Regions from separate parts of the Bradyrhizobium sp. Ken51 genome, predicted to be linked through region 2. Evidence: predicted binding sites of a transcription regulator. Region 2 holds the regulator's gene; each other region holds the start of a gene.
What was found. Region 2 encodes PhoB, which activates phosphate uptake and scavenging genes when phosphate is short. Its sites were predicted from a motif close to TGTCATNNANCTGTCAT; they were not measured.
Positions count from the first base shown of each region.

Region 1: AC0L27_RS33720 (UDP-2,3-diacylglucosamine diphosphatase) is a predicted target of PhoB. The motif match lies at 4,297-4,313, and genes of this name have one in related genera.
Region 3: AC0L27_RS24385 (YdcH family protein) is a predicted target of PhoB. The motif match lies at 2,158-2,174, and genes of this name have one in related genera.

Region 1 covers NZ_JBVVPB010000031.1:8,719-14,962, forward strand. The annotation lists gene AC0L27_RS33695 (cystathionine gamma-synthase family protein) at 56-1,351, shown strand; gene AC0L27_RS33700 (CHRD domain-containing protein) at 1,429-1,845, opposite strand; gene AC0L27_RS33705 (c-type cytochrome) at 2,001-2,930, shown strand; gene AC0L27_RS33710 (Lrp/AsnC ligand binding domain-containing protein) at 2,954-3,199, opposite strand; gene thiD (bifunctional hydroxymethylpyrimidine kinase/phosphomethylpyrimidine kinase) at 3,329-4,129, shown strand; gene AC0L27_RS33720 (UDP-2,3-diacylglucosamine diphosphatase) at 4,337-5,149, shown strand; gene AC0L27_RS33725 (glycosyltransferase family 4 protein) at 5,163-6,206, shown strand.
Region 2 covers NZ_JBVVPB010000023.1:94,931-101,174, forward strand. The annotation lists gene AC0L27_RS30250 (aspartate aminotransferase family protein) at 1-88, opposite strand, end outside; gene AC0L27_RS30255 (GcrA family cell cycle regulator) at 542-1,054, shown strand; gene phoB (phosphate regulon transcriptional regulator PhoB) at 1,290-1,997, opposite strand; gene phoU (phosphate signaling complex protein PhoU) at 2,020-2,736, opposite strand; gene pstB (phosphate ABC transporter ATP-binding protein PstB) at 2,747-3,568, opposite strand; gene pstA (phosphate ABC transporter permease PstA) at 3,565-4,410, opposite strand; gene pstC (phosphate ABC transporter permease subunit PstC) at 4,415-5,404, opposite strand; gene pstS (phosphate ABC transporter substrate-binding protein PstS) at 5,503-6,244, opposite strand, start outside.
Region 3 covers NZ_JBVVPB010000015.1:106,442-112,685, forward strand. The annotation lists gene AC0L27_RS24375 (EAL domain-containing protein) at 1-420, opposite strand, end outside; gene AC0L27_RS24380 (NAD(P)/FAD-dependent oxidoreductase) at 623-1,726, shown strand; gene AC0L27_RS24385 (YdcH family protein) at 1,893-2,072, opposite strand; gene AC0L27_RS24390 (YdcH family protein) at 2,401-2,607, shown strand; gene AC0L27_RS24395 (hypothetical protein) at 2,724-2,942, shown strand; gene AC0L27_RS24400 (hypothetical protein) at 2,966-3,217, shown strand; gene AC0L27_RS24405 (GGDEF domain-containing protein) at 3,218-3,991, opposite strand; gene purE (5-(carboxyamino)imidazole ribonucleotide mutase) at 4,133-4,621, shown strand; gene AC0L27_RS24415 (5-(carboxyamino)imidazole ribonucleotide synthase) at 4,618-5,724, shown strand; gene aqpZ (aquaporin Z) at 5,761-6,244, opposite strand, start outside.

The DNA of each region.
Region 1 (6,244 bases), on a different contig from region 2:
CATCAGGAGTTCCAACCTGCGGCGAGCACCTCAATCAGCAACAGCGAGACAAGCCATGGTAAAACCGTTCCCGTCGAAGACGCACATCGGCAACCATATGCTGCATCCCGAAACGCTGATGCTGACCTATGGCTATGATCCGCAATTGTCGGAAGGCGCGGTCAAGCCACCGGTGTTCCTGACCTCGACCTTCGTGTTCAAGACGGCCGAGGACGGGCAGGACTTCTTTGATTTCGTCTCTGGCCGGCGCGAGCCGCCGGAAGGGATGGGCGCCGGCCTGGTCTATTCGCGCTTCAATCACCCCAACAGCGAAATCGTCGAGGACAGGCTCGCGATCTGCGAGCGCACCGAGAGCTGCGCGCTGTTCTCATCGGGCATGGCGGCCATCGCAACCACGATCCTGGCGTTCGTCCGCCCCGGCGATGTCATTCTGCACTCGCAGCCGCTCTATGGCGGCACGGAAACCCTGCTGACGAATACGCTTGCGCGTCTGTCGATCGGCGCCGTCGGCTTCGCCGATGGCGTCGACGAAGCCGTGGTCGGTCAGGCGGCGGAGGAGGCCATGCGCAAGGGAAGGGTTTCGATGATCCTGATCGAAACTCCGGCCAACCCGACCAACGGGCTGGTCGACATCGCGATGATGCGGCGCGTCGCCGAGACCATCGGAAAGACCCAAGGCCACGTTCCGATCATCGCCTGCGACAATACGCTGCTCGGGCCGGTGTTTCAGCGGCCGATCGAGCACGGCGCCGATATTTCCCTGTACTCGCTCACGAAATATGTCGGCGGTCATTCCGATCTGATCGCGGGCGCCGCGCTCGGCGCGAAGGCGGTCATGAAAGGCATCAAGGCGCTGCGGGGCGCCATCGGCACCCAGCTCGATCCGCATTCCTGCTGGATGATCAACCGGTCGCTCGAGACGCTGAGCCTGCGCATGGAAAAGGCGGATGCGAATGCGCGCCTCGTGGCGGACTATCTGCGTGATCATCCCAAAGTGGCCAAGGTGCACTATCTGGGTCATCACGAGGCGGCGTCACCGGACGGACGTGTGTTCGCGCGGCAATGCTCGGGGGCGGGATCCACGTTCTCGTTTGACATCGTCGGCGGCAAGGCCGCGGCCATGAAATTCCTCAACGCGCTGCAGATCCTCAAGCTGGCGGTGAGCCTCGGTGGAACGGAGTCGCTTGCGAGCCTGCCTGCCACTATGACCCACTCCGGCGTACCCGCCGACATCCGCCGGAAGATCGGCGTGCTCGATTCCACGATCCGGCTGTCAATCGGCATCGAACACCCGTCGGATTTGATCGCCGACCTCGCGCAGGCGCTGAACGCAGCCGAACCTGAGGTGTGACGCCTGCGCCAGCGTACGCGGAATCGAAAAGGGCGGCTTGCGATGGCAGCCGCCCTTTTTGCTGGTCTGTGCGAAGGTTACTTCATCACCTGGCCGCGGATCTCGCCGCCCGGATTGGCCGCCGTGTGGATGTTGACGTAGAGTTTGCCGCCGAGCAGATCGGCCGCCTGCGCGTCGGTCAGTGTCGCCGAGCCCTCGGCCGGGCTGGTGGCAGCGCCGGGGATCGGGATCGCAACGCCGGCGTTCTTGCCGGGCTCGGCGGGTCCGTGGAAATGCGCGGCGGTGGCAGGGCCGGACAGGCCGGAATAGGTGACCTTCCAGGACAGCTTCTTGCTGGCGGCGTCGTAGTCCAGATCGGCCGTTCCGGTGCCGCTGCTGGTCGTTGCCGGGACTTCCGACTTGGCGTCGAGCGTTGCTTTCAGCTTTTCCGCGCTGGCCGAACCCGCAAAAGCAACAGCGCCAAGCACTGACATGGCGATGACGATCTTGTTCATGATTTTTCTCCCTGCTGAACCCGTTTGGGCTGCCAAACTTCCAACAGCCGGCATTTCAGTTTATTCCCGTTTCAGACCGCCTTGGGCTAAATTCTTCGTGGCTGGAGCCGCGAGGACATCGATCATAAGCTTCGCTGCGACGACGAAAGGACCGCATGTTGCGACGAACAATCTCCGTGGCGCTGCTCGCCGCACTCGCCGCAGCCGGCGTCTATTGGTGGCTCAGCGCGCCGGTGGTGGCGGCCGCCGGCACCGCGCCGGCCCGCGCCCCTGACCCTGCCAATGGCCAGGTGATGTTCAACGCCGGCGGCTGCGCCTCATGCCATGCCGTTCCCGACCAGCCCGATCGTCTCAGGCTCGGCGGCGGCGTTGCGATCAAGTCGCCGTTCGGAACGTTCTACGCGCCGAACATCTCCTCCGATCCGACCGACGGCATCGGCAAATGGAGCGAGGCCGAATTCGTCAACGCGGTGATGCACGGGGTCTCGCCGGACGAACGGCATTACTTTCCGGCCTTTCCCTACACGTCCTATCAGCACGCCAGGCGCGAGGACGTGCTCGATCTCTTTGCGTACCTGAAAACGCTGCCGGCCGTTGCAGGCAAGGTGCGCGACCACGACGTGCGCTTTCCGTTCAACATCCGCCGCAACGTCGGCATCTGGAAATTCTTATTTCTGGACGGCAAGCCCTTCGTGACCGACAGCGCGAAGTCGCCGCAGTGGAATCGCGGCGCCTATCTCGTCAACAGTTTTGGCCATTGCGCGGAATGCCACAGCCCGCGCAATGCGCTTGGCGGCATCATCGCCGGACAACGCTTCGCCGGTGGCCCCAATCCGGAAGGCGAGGGATGGGTCCCCAACATCACCCAGAAGGGCCTTGGCGAGTGGAGCGCGAAGGATATTGCCTATTTCCTGAAGACCGGCGAATTGCCCGACGGCGACAGCGTCGGCGGCGCGATGACGCGGGTGATCAAGAACACCTCGCAATTGCCGGACGACGATCTCACGGCGATGGCGGACTATCTCAAATCGCTGCCGCCGGTGGCCGGTCCGCCGCGCCCCAAGCGCAAGGAGGGCGGCGCCTGATCAGGGCCGCCCTTTCCGGACGGTCAACTCGCGCCAAACGCCTTGAAGGTGATGATGGTGAGGGTGTCCTGGATCCCGGGCAGCACCTGCACCTTCTCGTTGACGAAGTGGCCGATATCGGTGTCGTTGTCGACGTAGAACTTCACAAGCAGGTCGTATTGACCGGCCGTGGAATAGATCTCGGAGGCGATCTCGGCTTCGGCAAGCGCATTGGCGACCACATAGGATTGGCCGAGCTTGCATTTGATCTGGACGAAAAAGGGAACCATCGCGGTCACTCCGAAAGCATATCTGGCGGCTAATAGGCCAAACCCGGTCGGATTTAGCAAGCGAACTTGCTGGGCTGGCGGAGGCGCGCTAGGACGGGCCATGGCTTCGAAAACGCTGAAAGTCGCCCCATGACGACGCCTGTCGCGCTGACCATTGCCGGCTCCGATTCGAGCGGCGGCGCCGGCATCCAGGCCGACCTGAAGACCTTTGCCGCTCTCGGCGTTTTTGGCGCTTCCGCCATCACGGCGCTGACGGCGCAGAACACGCGCGGCGTCACCGGCATTCACGCGGTGCCCGCCGAATTCGTCACCGCGCAGATCGACGCGGTGTTTTCCGATCTCGAGGTCGGCGCGGTCAAGATCGGGATGGTGGCGCAAGCCGCCAGCATCGATGCGATCGCGGCCGCGCTGTCGCGCTGGGCGCCCCGGCATATCGTGCTCGATCCCGTGATGGTGGCGACATCGGGCGATCGCCTGCTCGCGTCCGAAGCCGTCGACGCCCTGCGCATCAAACTGTTGCCGCTGGCCTCGGTGATCACACCCAATCTGCCCGAGGCCGCGGCTCTGCTCGGCGAGCCGGTCGCGGCCAGCGAGGCCGAGATCGAGAGCCAGGGGCGCCGGCTGCTGGCGCTCGGCTGCCGTGCGGTCCTGATCAAGGGCGGGCACGGCGAGGGCGCCGAGAGCATCGACTATCTCGTCGATGCCAGCAACACGATCGCGCTCGCCGCGCCGCGCGTTGCCACTCGCAACACCCATGGCACCGGCTGCTCGCTGTCCTCGGCGGTCGCCGCGGGGCTCGCCAGAGGCGAGGATCTCAAGCGCGCCGTGCGCAACGCCAAGGCCTGGATCAGCGCGGCGATCGGGGCCGCCGACCGCTTCAGCGTGGGCCACGGCCACGGCCCGATCCATCATTTCCACAAATTTTACTGAACGCCGCTCGCGAGCGCGTCGCAGTCAACCCCATCCCGCGATGCAGTTCCGGGTTCTTGCGGAGGCTGCTGCGACGCCATGTCGCCTGATTGTCGCATGCGACTGATATTCGCGGGGTGAGTGAGGCAAGCGCGATTCGTATCCGAAGGTGCCTCAAAGTTTCAATTAGTCATCCCCCTGTCACGGGACATTGTTACAGGCTGGCGCATGGGAAGTTACGATGTGAGTGACGAGAGCCCGGAGCGGCGCTTTCGCACGTTGTTCATCTCCGACGTTCATCTCGGAGCCCGCGGTTCTCAAGCCGACCTTCTGCTCGATTTCCTGCGTTTCCATGATGCCGACACGATCTATCTCGTCGGCGACATCGTCGACGGCTGGGCGCTGAAATCGAGCTGGCATTGGCCGCAATCGCATAACGACCTCGTCCAGAAGCTTCTGCGCAAGGCGCGCAAGGGCGCCAAGGTCATCTACATTCCCGGCAATCACGACGAGTTCCTGCGCAACTATTACGGCACGCATTTCGGCGGCATCGACGTGGTCGAGAACACCGTTCACACCGGCGCGGACGGCAAGCGCTATCTCGTCATCCACGGCGACATCTTCGACCTCGTGGTGCAGAACGCACGCTGGCTCGCCCATCTCGGCGACAAGGCCTACGACTTCGCGATCCAGCTCAATCGCTTCGTTAACTTCTTCCGGCGCATGTTCAAGGTGCCCTATTGGTCGCTGTCGCAATGGGCCAAGCAGAAGGTCAAGAACGCGGTCAACTATATCGGCGCGTTCGAGCAGGCGCTCGCCGCCGAAGCGCGGCGCCACGACGCCGACGGCGTGATCTGCGGCCACATCCATTACGCGGTGATCCGCGACGAGGGCGGCATCCGCTACATGAATTGCGGCGACTGGGTCGAGAGCTGCACGGCGCTGGTCGAGCACGATGACGGCCGTTTCGAGATCATCACCTGGGCGGACCAGGCCGAGAAGCCGGCACAGGTCCCGCAGGTTGCAGCCAGAGCTGCATGACAAAGGCAGCCTGATGCGCATCCTGGTCGCGACCGACGCCTGGCACCCGCAAGTCAACGGTGTGGTTCGGACGCTGACCAAGCTTGCTGACGCCGCCAAAAGCCTCAGCGTCGAATTCTCGTTCCTGACGCCGCAATCGTTCCGCACCTTTGCGATGCCGAGCTATCGTGACGTGCGGCTGGCCATGCCGCGGCCGGGTAGAATCGCGAAGCTGATCGAAGAGGCGCGCCCGGACAGCATCCACATCGCGACGGAGGGTCCGATCGGCTTGATGGTCCGCCGCTATTGCCGCCAGCGCAAGCTGCCCTTCACGACCAGCTTCCACACCCGCTTTCCCGAATATGTCCGTGCCCGCGTGCCGGTGCCGGGCTCGCTGATCTGGCGGGCGCTGCGCCGATTCCACAGCCCCAGCCGCGCCGTGATGGCGGCAACGCCGGCGCTCGCCAGCGAGCTGACCGAGCGCGGCTTCGACAATGTCGTGCTGTGGCCGCGCGGCGTCGACACCGATTTGTTCCATCCCCGCGCGATTGATCTCTGCCTGCCCGCGCCGGTGTTCCTCTCGGTCGGCCGGGTCGCGGTGGAGAAGAATCTCGAGGCGTTCCTCGACCTCGACCTGCCCGGCACCAAGGTGATCGTCGGCGACGGTCCGGCGCGTGTCGCGCTCGAGGAGGCCTATCCGGACGCGATCTTCCTTGGCGAAAAGCACGGCGAGGAACTGGCGGACATTTACGCGGCCGCCGACGTCTTCGTGTTTCCGAGCAAGACCGATACGTTCGGCTTGGTTCTGCTCGAAGCGCTGGCGAGCGGCCTCCCGGTCGCGGCGTTTCCAGTGAAGGGCCCCCGCGACGTGATCGGCGATGCGCCGGTCGGCGCACTCGATCACGATCTGCGCAGCGCCTGCTTCGCCGCGCTGGACATCTCCCGGCAGGACTGTGTCGAATTCGCCGCCAACTACACCTGGGAGGCCTCGGCGCGGGCTTTTATCGACAGCATTTTGGCGGTCGGTGCGGTGCTGCCCGGCCAGAACGGGGCGGAGCCGGCGCGATTCGTCGCCTGAGAGCCCAAAATCCTCGCGCGGAGATGCCTTGCCCGCGC
Region 2 (6,244 bases):
CGATCAGCCAGCAGCCTTCGCCACGCTCGAAACCGAGGTCGGACCTGGCGAAAACGGGGAGCAAATGCGGCGCTACGCTGTTAGTCATGACGATCACTTGAATGTTGCGGACGGTGTGCGTGCATTGCGCAACGCACCATCGACCGGCCCGGAAAACGAAACGTGCCGCCTCTTGAGGGCGGCACGCACGACTATCTTAGGCCCGGTGAAACCGGTGTCAATGCCGCCCGGAAAGCCTCGCGAAACGCTGGATCCGTAGTCTTGCGGTGCCGATTTTGCGGGATTTCACCACGGAACATGTGGAAGCGAGTCGGCGGACTCTTGCGCGGGAGTCACGCCATATTGTAGCGTTTGGATTGTCAGATACGACATCTCGTGCAGTGGTTCTGATCTCTAAGTCCTTATGTACCGGCGTAAACGTTCGGGCGTTCTAGTCACGCCCGGCGAGCCTTAAGGGATTCTGGCGGCACGGGTTTTTGAAGGCTTAGGCATTCGCTGCGAGGCCCCAGGATGGCTGGCGCGCAGCGAGGGAAAGGGTGCAATGACGGTTTTGACCTGGTCCGATGATCGCGTCGAGCAGCTGAAAAAGCTCTGGGAGGCCGGACTTTCGGCCAGCCAGATCGCGGCGGAGCTCGGCAATGTGACCCGCAATGCCGTGATCGGCAAAGTGCACAGGCTCGGCCTTTCGGGCCGCGCCAAGAGCCCGTCATCGGCAGCGCCCCGGCCGCGCAAGGCGCGCCCCGCGCAGCACATGATGCGGGTGAGCCGCCCGATCTCGCGCGGCAACACCGCGCTGGCGCAGGCCTTCGAGGTCGAGGCTGAGCCGGATCCGGTCACCTACGACAACGTGGTGCCGATGAGCCAGAGGCTGTCGCTGCTGGAATTGAACGAGGCGACCTGCCACTGGCCGGTCGGCGATCCCTCGAGCCCGGACTTCTTCTTCTGCGGTGGCCGGGCGCTGTCCGGCCTGCCCTATTGCGCCCAGCACTCGCGCGTTGCCTACCAGCCGGCGTCCGATCGGCGCCGCGCACCGGTGAAGCCGGGTCCGCGGTAAGTCAGTTTCGATTTCAGGATCGAGCCGTGACGCGATGACGGCTCAAAAATAATGAATGTCGTCCCGGCGAAGGCCGGGACCCATACTCCGAGCACGTAGTTGTTGTGCGAAAGGGTAACTCCGAGTCTTCGCCAAACCGCGCCCTGTGGTTATGGATCCCGGCCTTCGCCGGGACGACATCGGAGATTGTGGCGGCAGCGCTAGATCACCTGCCAACATCACACCGCAAAATCTCCTACACCTGCTCCGCCTTGGCAAACCGATCATCCAGCGCGTAGCCGGCGCCGCGGACGGTGCGGATCGGGTCCTGCTCGCGGCCGAGGTTGAGCAGCTTGCGCAGGCGGCCGATATGTACGTCGACGGTCCGCTCGTCGATATAGATGTCGCGGCCCCAGACGCTGTCGAGCAATTGCTCGCGCGAGAACACCCGGCCCGGATGCTCCAGGAAGAACTCCAGCAGGCGATATTCGGTCGGACCGAGATCGATCGGCCGACCCGAGCGCGCCACGCGGCGCTTGTCGCGGTCGAGCTCAATGTCGCCAAAAGCAAGTACGGTGGCGAGCCGCTCGGGGCTCGCGCGCCGCAGCAGGCCTTTCACGCGCGCCAGCAGCTCCGGCACCGAGAACGGCTTGACGATGTAATCGTCGGCGCCGGTCGCAAGACCCCGCACCCGCTCGCTCTCCTCGCCGCGCGCGGTGAGCATGATGATCGGGAGCTGCTTGGTCTCGGGACGGGTGCGAAGCCGCCGGCACAATTCGATGCCTGACAGGCCCGGCAGCATCCAGTCGAGCACGATCAGATCGGGGATGTGCTCCTTGAGGCGGGTGTCGGCGTCGTCGCCGCGCATCACCGTCTCGACGTCATAGCCATCGCCTTCGAGGTTGTAGCGGAGAAGCTCGGTCAGAGCTTCCTCGTCCTCAACCACCATAATGCGTGCGCCCATCGGGTCGTCGCTCCTTAAGTCTTCAGGTGTTCGGTACCGTGTTGGCGAAGGTCGTCATGTCGCCCTTCGGCCGCTTGTCGGTGATCGCCTGGCCCTCGATCATGTAGAACACGGTCTCGGCGATGTTGGTGGCGTGGTCGCCGATCCGCTCGATGTTCTTGGCGCAGAACATCAGGTGAATACAGAACGAGATATTGCGCGGATCCTCCATCATGTAGGTGAGGAGCTCGCGGAACAGCGAGGTGCAGATGGCGTCGACCTCCTCGTCGCCCTTCCACACCGCCATCGCCGCCGGGAGATCATGCGCGGCATAGGCGTCCAGCACCGACTTGACCTGCTGCTGCACGAGGTCGGTCATGTGCTCGAGGCCGCGGAACAGCTTGAGCGGATGGAAGTCCGTCTCCAGCGCGGCGACGCGCTTGCCCATGTTCTTGGCGAGGTCGCCGATGCGCTCGAGATCGGTCGCGACGCGCATGGCGCCGACGATCTCGCGCAAATCGACCGCCATCGGCTGACGGCGGGCGATGGTGAGCACCGCACGCTCCTCGATGCGCTTCTGCAGCGCGTCCAGCTCGGTGTCGATGGCGACGACACGCTGGCCGAGCGGGACGTCGCGGCGGATCAGCGCGTCGACGGACTCGACGATCATGCGCTCGGCGATGCCACCCATCTCGGCGACCAGGCGGGTGAGTTCCTGGAGGTCGGTATCGAAGGCCTTTGCGGTATGTTCAGAACCCATGTCGCGTCTCCTAGCCGAACCGGCCGGTGATGTAATCCTGCGTGCGCCGGTCGGTCGGCGACGTGAAGATCTTGCTGGTGTCGTCGAACTCGATCAGCTCGCCGAGATACATGAAGGCGGTCTTGTCGGAGACGCGCGCCGCCTGCTGCATGTTGTGAGTGACGATCGCGATCGTGTAATCCTCGGATAGCTCCTGGATCAGCTCCTCGACCTTGGCGGTCGAGATCGGGTCGAGCGCCGAGCAGGGTTCGTCGAACAAGATCACCTCGGGCCTCACCGCGACGGTGCGGGCGATGCAGAGGCGCTGCTGCTGGCCGCCGGAGAGCGACAGGCCGGAGGCGTTGAGCTTGTCCTTGACCTCGTTCCACAGCGCGCCGCCGCGCAGCGCCTTTTCGACGCGGCCGTCCATCTCGGACTTCGAGATCTTCTCATAGAGACGGATGCCGAACGCGATGTTCTCGTAGATCGTCATCGGGAACGGCGTCGGCTTCTGGAACACCATACCGACGCGGGCGCGCAGCAAATTGAGGTCCAGCTTGCCGTCCAGGATGTTGGTCTGATCGAGCATGAGCTGACCGGTGGCGCGCTGGCCGGGATAGAGGTCGTACATCCGGTTGAAGATGCGCAGCAGGGTCGACTTGCCGCAGCCCGACGGACCGATGAACGCCGTGACGCGGTTGGCGCCGAGCGTCAGGTTGATGTTCTTCAGCGCGTGGTGCTCGCCGTAATAGAAATTCAGGTTGCGTACGGTCACCTTGGGCGGCGCCTCCGGCAGCACCGGCGCGTGGGGCAGCCCACCGGCCGCGCTCATCGATACGGAAAGATCACTCATTTTGCGGTCCTCTCGGCGCCAAGGATGCGCGCGCCAATATTAAGGGCAAGAACGGTCAGGGTGATGAGCAGCGCCCCGCTCCAGGCCAACTGCTTCCAGTAGACATAGGGGCTCTGCACGAAGTTGTTGATGGTGACCGGCAGGTTCGCCATCGTCTTGTTCAGGCCGAGGCTGAAGAACTGGTTCGACAGCGCGGTGAACAGCAGCGGCGCGGTCTCACCGGCGACGCGGGCGGTCGCGAGCAGCACGCCCGTGATGAGACCCGATCGGGCAGCACGATAAGCGATCCGTTTGATCACCAGCGAACGCGGTAGGCCGAGCGCCGAGGCCGCCTCACGCAACGCGTTCGGCACCAGCAGCAGCATGTCCTCGGTCGTGCGCAGCACCACCGGGATCACGATGACCGCGAGCGCGAGCGAGCCTGCGATCGCCGAGAAGCCGCGCATGGGCACCACCACCGCGCCGTAGATGAACAGGCCGATGATGATCGAGGGCGCCGAGAGCAGGATGTCGTTGATGAAGCGGATCACCGAGGTCAGCCGGTCATTGCGGCCGTATTCGGCAAGATAAGTGCCGGCGAACATGCCAAGCGGCGCGCCGATGCCGACGCCGATCACGGTCATGATCAGCGAGCCGACGATGGCGTTGAGCAGACCGCCCTCGTTCGATCCCGGTGGCGGCGTGTTCTCGGTGAACAGCTGGACATTGAGTCCCGCCACTCCGTTGTAGAGCAGCGTGATCAGGATCAGCGCGAGCCAGGTGACGCCGAAGGCGGTTGCGGCGATGCAGAGCCCGCGGACGACGATGTCCTTGCGACGGCGACTTGAATAGATCGGGTTCATGGCGCTAGTTCCCCGCCTTCTTTTCCAGCCGCATCAGCATCAGCCGCGCCGCTGCGAGCACGAAGAACGTCAGTACGAACAGCAGCAGGCCGAGCAGGATCAGGCCGGACTGGTGCAGGCCGTCGCTCTCCGCGAACTCGGATGCGATCGCCGCCGATATCGTGGTGCCGGGGGCGAAGATCGACGACGAGATCCGGAACGAGTTGCCGATGATGAAGGTCACCGCCATGGTCTCGCCGAGCGCGCGGCCCAGCGCCAGCATGACGCCGCCGATGACGCCGACGCGGGTGTAGGGGATCACCACGCTGCGGACGACTTCCCAGGTGGTGCAGCCGACGCCGTAGGCGGCTTCCTTCAGGACCGGCGGCACCGTCTTGAACACGTCGACCGAGATCGAGGTGATGAAGGGCAGCACCATGATGGCGAGGATCAGCGCGGCATTGAACAGGCTGAGATAGGACGGCGGTCCCGCGAAGATCGCGCCCAGCACGGGCACGCCGTCGAAGATCTTGATCATGAAGGGCTGGAACGTATTGGCCAGGAATGGGCCCAGCACGAAGAAGCCCCACATGCCGTAGATGATCGAAGGGATGCCGGCGAGCAGCTCGATCGCCATGCCGATCGGGCGGCGCAGCCATTGCGGGCAGAGCTCGGTAAGGAAGATGGCAATGCCGAGACCCACGGGAATGGCGATCAGCATCGCGATGAAGGAGGTGACGAGCGTGCCGTACATCGGCCCGAGCGCGCCGAGCACCGGCGGATCGGCGGATGGCGCCCAGCGCTGCGTCCACAGGAACGAGACCCCGAATTCCTTCATCGCCGGGAAGGCGCCGACGATCAGCGAAATGATGATGCCGCCGAGGATCAGAAGCACCGAGATCGCGGAGAGCCGCGTGATCCAGTAGAAGGTGACGTCGCCGAGCTTGAACGCGCTCAAGGCCTTGGCGCGATCATACGGTCCGGCGTCGTCGATTACATCGCTCTGAACGGCCATCTCTGCCACGCCGATCCCCTGTTCCAAATAGTATACGTTTTTTGTTGGTCCGTGCCCCGGATGCGGCGCAGCGCATCCGGGGCACGAGCGTCGCGAGACTAGCTCTTGATTTCGGCAGCCCAGGTCTTCTCGATCAGCTGAACCACCGGGTCCGGCATCGGGATGTAGTCGAGCTCTTCAGCCGCCTTGCTGCCGCTCTTGAAAGCCCAGCGGAAGAACTTGATCGCTTCCTGCGAGGCCGCCTTGTCGGTGGCGTCCTTGTGCATGAGGATGAAGGTCGCCGCCGTGATCGGCCAGGACTTCTCGCCGGGCTGGTCGGTCAGGATGACGTAGTAGCCGGGAGCCTTGGCCCAGTCGGCGTTGGAGGCGGCCGCCTGGAAGGCTTCGACGGTGGGCTGCACCGGCTTGCCGGCCTTGTTGACGAGACCGGTGTAGGTCAGCTTGTTCTGCTTGGCATAGGCGTACTCGACGTAGCCGATCGAGTTCTTGGTCTGGCTGATGTTGCCGGACACGCCTTCGTTACCCTTGGCGCCGACGCCGACCGGCCATTCGACGGCGGTACCTTCACCGACCTTGCTCTTCCAGTCCGCGCTGGCCTTGGCGAGGTAGTTGGTGAAGTTGAAGGTGGTGCCCGAACCGTCCGACCGGCGGACCACGGTGATGGCCTCCGAGGGCAGCTTCACGTTCGGGTTCAGCTTCTTGATCGCGGCGTCGTCCCATTTGGTGATCTTGCCGAGATAGATGCTAGCCAGGGTCTCGCCGTCGAACACCATCTCACCGGGCTTCACGCCCTCGATGTTGACGACGGGAACGATGGCGCCCATCACCATCGGCCACTGG
Region 3 (6,244 bases), on a different contig from region 2:
CTCAAGGATGTCATGGCCGGTCATTCCGGCCCAGATGTCCGACCGCATCAGGCCGTAGATATCGAGATAGCGGTCGTTGCAGAAGATGATGCGCCGTTGCGCATCCGTCATCACCACGCCCTGGTTAAGGTTGTTCATCGCGGATGAGACGAAGGCATTGCGCCGCAGCTGCAGGCGCCTGGTCCGGCGCAGCGAGGAATGGATCCACAGCGCGACCGCGACGAGGAACGAGCAGATCACGACGCCGGCGATCAGGGCTTCCCAGATCACGTCGGGATCGAGGTGGCCGAGATAGCTCGGAGGAGTGAAGCTGTCGGAGAGGGCAAAGGCGCGCGCAGGCGCCACCGCTGCGACCAGGCACACGACGGCCTGCACCGCAATCGGAAGCGCGCTGCCCGCGTGCCAGTTCTTCTCAGCCATCAGCCACCCGCGATTTCAACGTCGGATTGTCTGGCCTCGCGGGTTTGGATCGGGTAAACGCCTGTACGCGCAACGGAAAAATGTGGCATCAAATACGGCAATTGCCCTGACATGATAAATGCTTCCTTAACGGAAAACGCCCCCGCGCCGCCGTCCCCAGGCGTGAGGCCATCGTCGCTTCGAACGGACGTCCTGCACAACCATGGATAGGGTCGACTGCGTTGTCATCGGAGCCGGCGTGATCGGGCTCGCGGTGGCTCGAAAGCTGGCGCAGGCCGGGCGCGAGGTGATCGTGCTCGAGGAAGCCGATGCCATCGGCACCATCACCTCCTCGCGCAACAGCGAGGTGATTCATGCCGGCATCTACTACCGCGCCGGAAGCTGGATGGCGCGCATGTGCGTCGACGGCAAGCACGCGCTCTACCGTTACTGTTCCGAGCGCGGCATCCCGCACAGGAATTGCGGCAAGCTGATCGTCGCGACCAATCCGAAAGAGACCGAGAAGCTGCAATCGATCAAGGCGCATGCCGAGGCCAACGGCGTGCTCGACATGCAGCTGCTCGCGGGCGATGCGGCATCTGCGCTGGAGCCGGCGCTCGCCTGCGACGCCGCGCTGCTGTCGCCGTCGACCGGCATCATCGACAGCCACGCCTACATGCTCTCGCTGCGCGGCGAAGCCGAGGACGCGGGCGCGGCCTTCGCGTTTCACACCCCGCTGATCCGTGCCAAGGCAACCGCCGGCGTGATCGAGATCGAGGCGGGCGGCGAAGCGCCGATGACGCTGCAATGCAGCCTCCTCGTCAACGCCGCCGGGCTCTCGGCGACCGCGGTGGCGCGCAACATCGAGGGCATGCCGCTGGAACGGATTCCGACGGCCTACCTCGCCAAGGGAAACTACTTCAGCTGCAATGCCAGGGCGCCGTTCTCGCACCTGATCTATCCGGTGCCAGAGCCCGGTGGCCTAGGGGTGCATCTGACGCTGGACATGGCAGGGCAGGCACGTTTCGGCCCCGACGTCGAGTGGATCGAAACGATCGACTATGAGGTCGATCCGTCGCGCGCCGAACGCTTCTACCCGGCCATCCGCAAATACTGGCCGACGCTGCCTGACGGCGCGCTCATGCCGAGCTATTCGGGCATCCGTCCGAAGATCGTGCCGCCGGCGGTGGCCACGCAGGATTTCTTGATGCAAGGTCCGCGCGATCACGGCGTCGAAGGCCTGATCAATCTGTTCGGCATCGAGTCGCCGGGATTGACGTCATCGCTCGCGATCGCGGATCACGTCGCCGAGCTCGCAAACATCTAGTGTTCTAAAGCGAAGTGGATTGCGGTTGCGCGTGAAGAACCGCGCCCAGACACGAATCTAGAGCCGCGCAAATCCTTGCACGATGCACCTCGCAGCAGGGATGAGCGCAAAGGCTCCCATCCCTGCCAGAAAGGGTACGTTCAACTCTACGCTGTTGCAGGGGTTACTAGTGGAGCGTGTCGCCGTGCCTGAGACGCTCGATCTGGTCCTTGACCATCAACTTCCGGCGCTTCAACTCAACAATTTGCAGGTCGTCTGTTGAAAGGTGCACGAGAGCTTCGTGCAATTCGTTTTCGAGAGTTTTATGCTTCCGTTCCAATTCAACCAGATGTGCCTGAATTGTCATTCGAAACCTCCTCGGTAGGGGGGAACCTTGGATTCGACCGGACAACGAAGTGTACATCACCGATTCGTTCTGTCGATGGGGTATCCGTCGTCGCACTGTCATTTTTGAAAATTCATATGTAACGAAGCGTGAGTAAGGGAACCACGCGGGATAAATCCGTGATATCAATGCGCTTGCGCAACTCGGGAGCGACCGCAGAAATATCTCGCGGGAGATCGACGCGGGACAGCCCGAGATCGCTTGCGATCACGGCGCGCAAGGACGATAGTTTCCACAGGGCATCCACAGCCTTAATCTCACGCCTATCGGTTTTTCGGCCACCGCAGACATGACCAATGAAGATGCGCGCGAACTCGAATCCGAGCTCGCCCGGTTGCACCAGGAACACCGAGATCTCGATGCGGCGATCGATGCACTGCATCAATCGCCCGCCCCCGACCTGTTGCGGTTACAGCGGTTGAAGAAACGCAAACTGTTGTTGCGTGACCGTATCGCGTTCATCGAAGACCAGATCACGCCCGACATCATCGCCTGATCCACAGGTAGAACTTTAGGGCGGCCCCGCCGCACCTGAATCCGCTTGACTCGAAAGGAACAAAATAAGAACATTTGAGCACCAACGCCCCGGAAAACCGTCCAAGGAAAACGCAGATGTCGGCAACCGTCCTTCTCGACAACAGCCATTATGAACAGGCCTGCGATCAGGCGATCGCGATGTGCGACGGCAATCTGCGCAGCACCATCAAGGCGCTAATCATGGCCAACGAATATCTGGAGGCCGAGCTGGAGGAATTGCAGGCGGCGATTTCCGCCGGCTGCATTCCGGAGACCTCGCGCAGCAAGATGCGGAGCAAGAGCAGCGCCGCCTGAGCTGTCAACTATCGGAGCCGACCATGTCCGATGTCACCTACTACGTTGCATTACCCTTCCTCACCGACGAGGACGGATCGCCGGTCGCAGGTGCGGCCGAGGAATGCCAGAGCGTGGCGGCCGCGTTACGGCGCGCCGAGATTATGTCGCACGGCGCCGGCCACACCGGCGCGGTCGCGTTCAGCCGCAGCGGCGATCCCATGACCGGCGAATTCGGTGACGCCAAACTGCTCCGCAGCTTCGGCAACGTACCGAAAGACCTCGGCACGCTGTAATTAGCTGCTGACGAGCCTGATGCGCGGCTCGTGTCGCCGATGGGCCTTGCGCACATACATGGCAGCATCGGCCTCCTCCAGGGCGCGCGCGGCGTCGGACTGCACTCCGAGCAGGGCGACCCCGGCGGAGGCGCCCGCGCTCACGTGCTGGCCGCGAAAGACAAAGGACAATTCGTCGATGGCCTGCTCGAAGGCCGCGGCCTTCGCCTTGGCGTCGGTCTCGCTGAGGTTCCAGAGCAGCAGCGCGAACTCGTCGCCGCCGAGCCGGCCGACCACATCCGAGGCGCGGATCTGCCGCGTCAGCGTGGTGGCAATCGCCTTCAGCACCTCGTCGCCGGCCGCATGGCCGAAGGAATCGTTGATCGGCTTCAGCCGATCGACGTCGAGCACGATAAGGGCGCCGCTGGCGCTGTAGCGCTTCATGTAGGCGACGGCGCGTGCGAGCTCGCGTTCGAAGCCGCGCCGGTTCGGAATTTCGAGCAGGAAGTCGGTGTCGGCGGCCGCCTCCAGCTCCGCGACCCGCCGCAGCGCCCCCTTGAGCTTGCTCCGGAGGTCACGGATGGTCGCGTTGATGGCCGGCTTGATGGTCGCCTTGGCGCCGTCATCGGCAGACGCTTCGCGCCGCGGCGGCCTGCTCGGACGCCGCGCTGGACTCTTGGCGGGACTCTTGGCCGGACTCTTGCCCTGACGCTTGAGAGCAACTTTGGAGCGACCGGCGCCGATTTTCGGGCCCTTTTTGGCCTTCGCAGCGCTCGCCCTTTTCGGTTTCTTCATGGGCATCCTGCTCAATGAAGGCTTGCGGGGATTCACCAAGACAGGATAGTGCATTCCCTTCTCCTTGCCACCGCCTTGCGAGCCACCGGCCGGAACCGCTAATCTGGCCTATCTTCCTGTTTTTCGAGCACAATTGACGTCATGACCGCGCCAATCGCCATCATCATGGGAAGCCAGTCGGACTGGGACACGATGCGGCATACCGCCGACACGCTTGCAGCGCTCGGCGTTGTCACCGACACCCGCATCGTTTCGGCACACCGCACCCCCGACCGGCTGTTTGCGTTCGCCAAGGGCGCCAAGACGGCTGGTTACAAGGTCATCATCGCCGGCGCGGGTGGCGCAGCCCATCTGCCCGGCATGGCGGCGGCGCTCACGGAACTGCCCGTGTTCGGCGTTCCCATCGAATCCCGGACGCTCAAGGGCATCGATTCGCTCTATTCGATTGTCCAGATGCCCGCAGGCATCCCGGTTGGCACCCTCGCCATCGGCAAGGCCGGCGCCATCAATGCGGCGCTGCTGGCGGCAGCCGTGCTGGCCTTGTCCGACCCGGCCTTGTCCGACCGCCTCGCCGCCTGGCGCAAGGCGCAGACCGAGGCCGTTGCCGAGCGCCCGGAGGACAAGGCGTGACTGACGCAAAGCAGTTGAAGCTGAAACCCGGCGACACCATTGGCATCCTCGGCGGCGGACAATTAGGGCGGATGCTGGCGATGGCGGCGGCCCGGCTCGGCCTGCGCTGCCAATTGTTCTCGCCCGATCCGGACTCACCGGCCTTCGACGTCGTCCTGAATGCGACCTGCGCCGAATATGCCGATGTCGAAGCGCTCGAGCTGTTCGCCAACGACGTGGACGTCATCACCTACGAATTCGAGAACGTGCCGTCCGCGGCCGCGATGGTGCTGGATGCTCGCCGCCCGGTGCTGCCCAACCGCAAGATCCTCGAGACCACCCAGGACCGGCTCGCCGAGAAGGATTTCGTGACGCGGCTGGGCATCGGCACCGCAGCCTATGCCGACGTCACCTCGGTCCCGTCGTTGCGCGAGGCGATCGCCAGGATCGGCCTTCCGGCGGTGCTGAAGACCCGCCGCTTCGGCTATGACGGCAAGGGCCAAGCCATCATCCGCGAGGGCGACGACATTGCGAAAGTGTGGACCAGTCTCGCCACCAAATCGGCGATCCTGGAAGCCTTCGTGCCCTACGAACGTGAGATTTCCGTCATCGCCGCCCGCTCGGCCACAGGCCAGGTCGAGTGTTTTGACGTCACCGAAAACGAGCACCGAGATCACATCCTGAAGATCTCCCGTGCGCCCGCCCGGATCCAGGACGAGCTCGCCGAGGAAGCGCGGAGCATTGCCGGCAAGATCGCGGGCGCGCTCGATTATGTCGGCGTGCTTGCCGTCGAGATGTTCGTGCTCGCCAACGGCACCGGACCCAAGGTGCTGGTCAATGAGATCGCTCCGCGCGTGCACAATTCCGGACACTGGACGCTCGACGGTGCGTCCGTCTCGCAGTTCGAGCAGCACATCCGCGCCATTGCCGGCTGGCCTCTCGGCAAGCCCGTGCGCCACGGCGAAGTCGTCACCATGACCAATCTGATCGGCGACGAGATCAACGACTATGACAAGTGGCTGAGCGTGCCGGGCGCGACCGTGCACATCTACGGCAAGGGCGCGCCGCGTCCCGGCCGCAAGATGGGCCACGTCACTGAAGTGCGACCCACGACTGGCAAGTAACGGGACCGCGGCACATGCCGCGATCCCGCTTTGCAGCTACGCCGTCTTCGCGCCCGCGACGACGCCAGAGGGTTCGTCGCTGAGCCAGCGATAGATCACCCCGCCCAGCGCGCCGCCGATCAGAGGCGCGACCCAGAACAGCCAGAGCTGCGACAGCGCCCAGCCGCCGACGAACAGCGCGGGACCCGTGCTGCGCGCCGGGTTCACCGAGGTGTTGGTGACGGGGATGCTGACGAGATGGATCATCACCAGCGCGAGCCCGATCGCCAGCGGTGCAAAGCCCGCCGGCGCGCGGCCGTGAGTGGCGCCCATGATGATGAACAGGAACATCATGGTCATCACCACCTCGGTGAGGAAGCATACCATCATGCTGTACTGGCCGGGAGAATGGGCGTCGTAGCCGTTGGACGCGAAGCCCTTGCTGACGTCGAAGCCGGGAGCTCCGCTTGCGATGACGTAGAGCAGCCACGCGGCCACGATCGCGCCGGCCACCTGTGCGATCACATAAGGTAGAATCTGC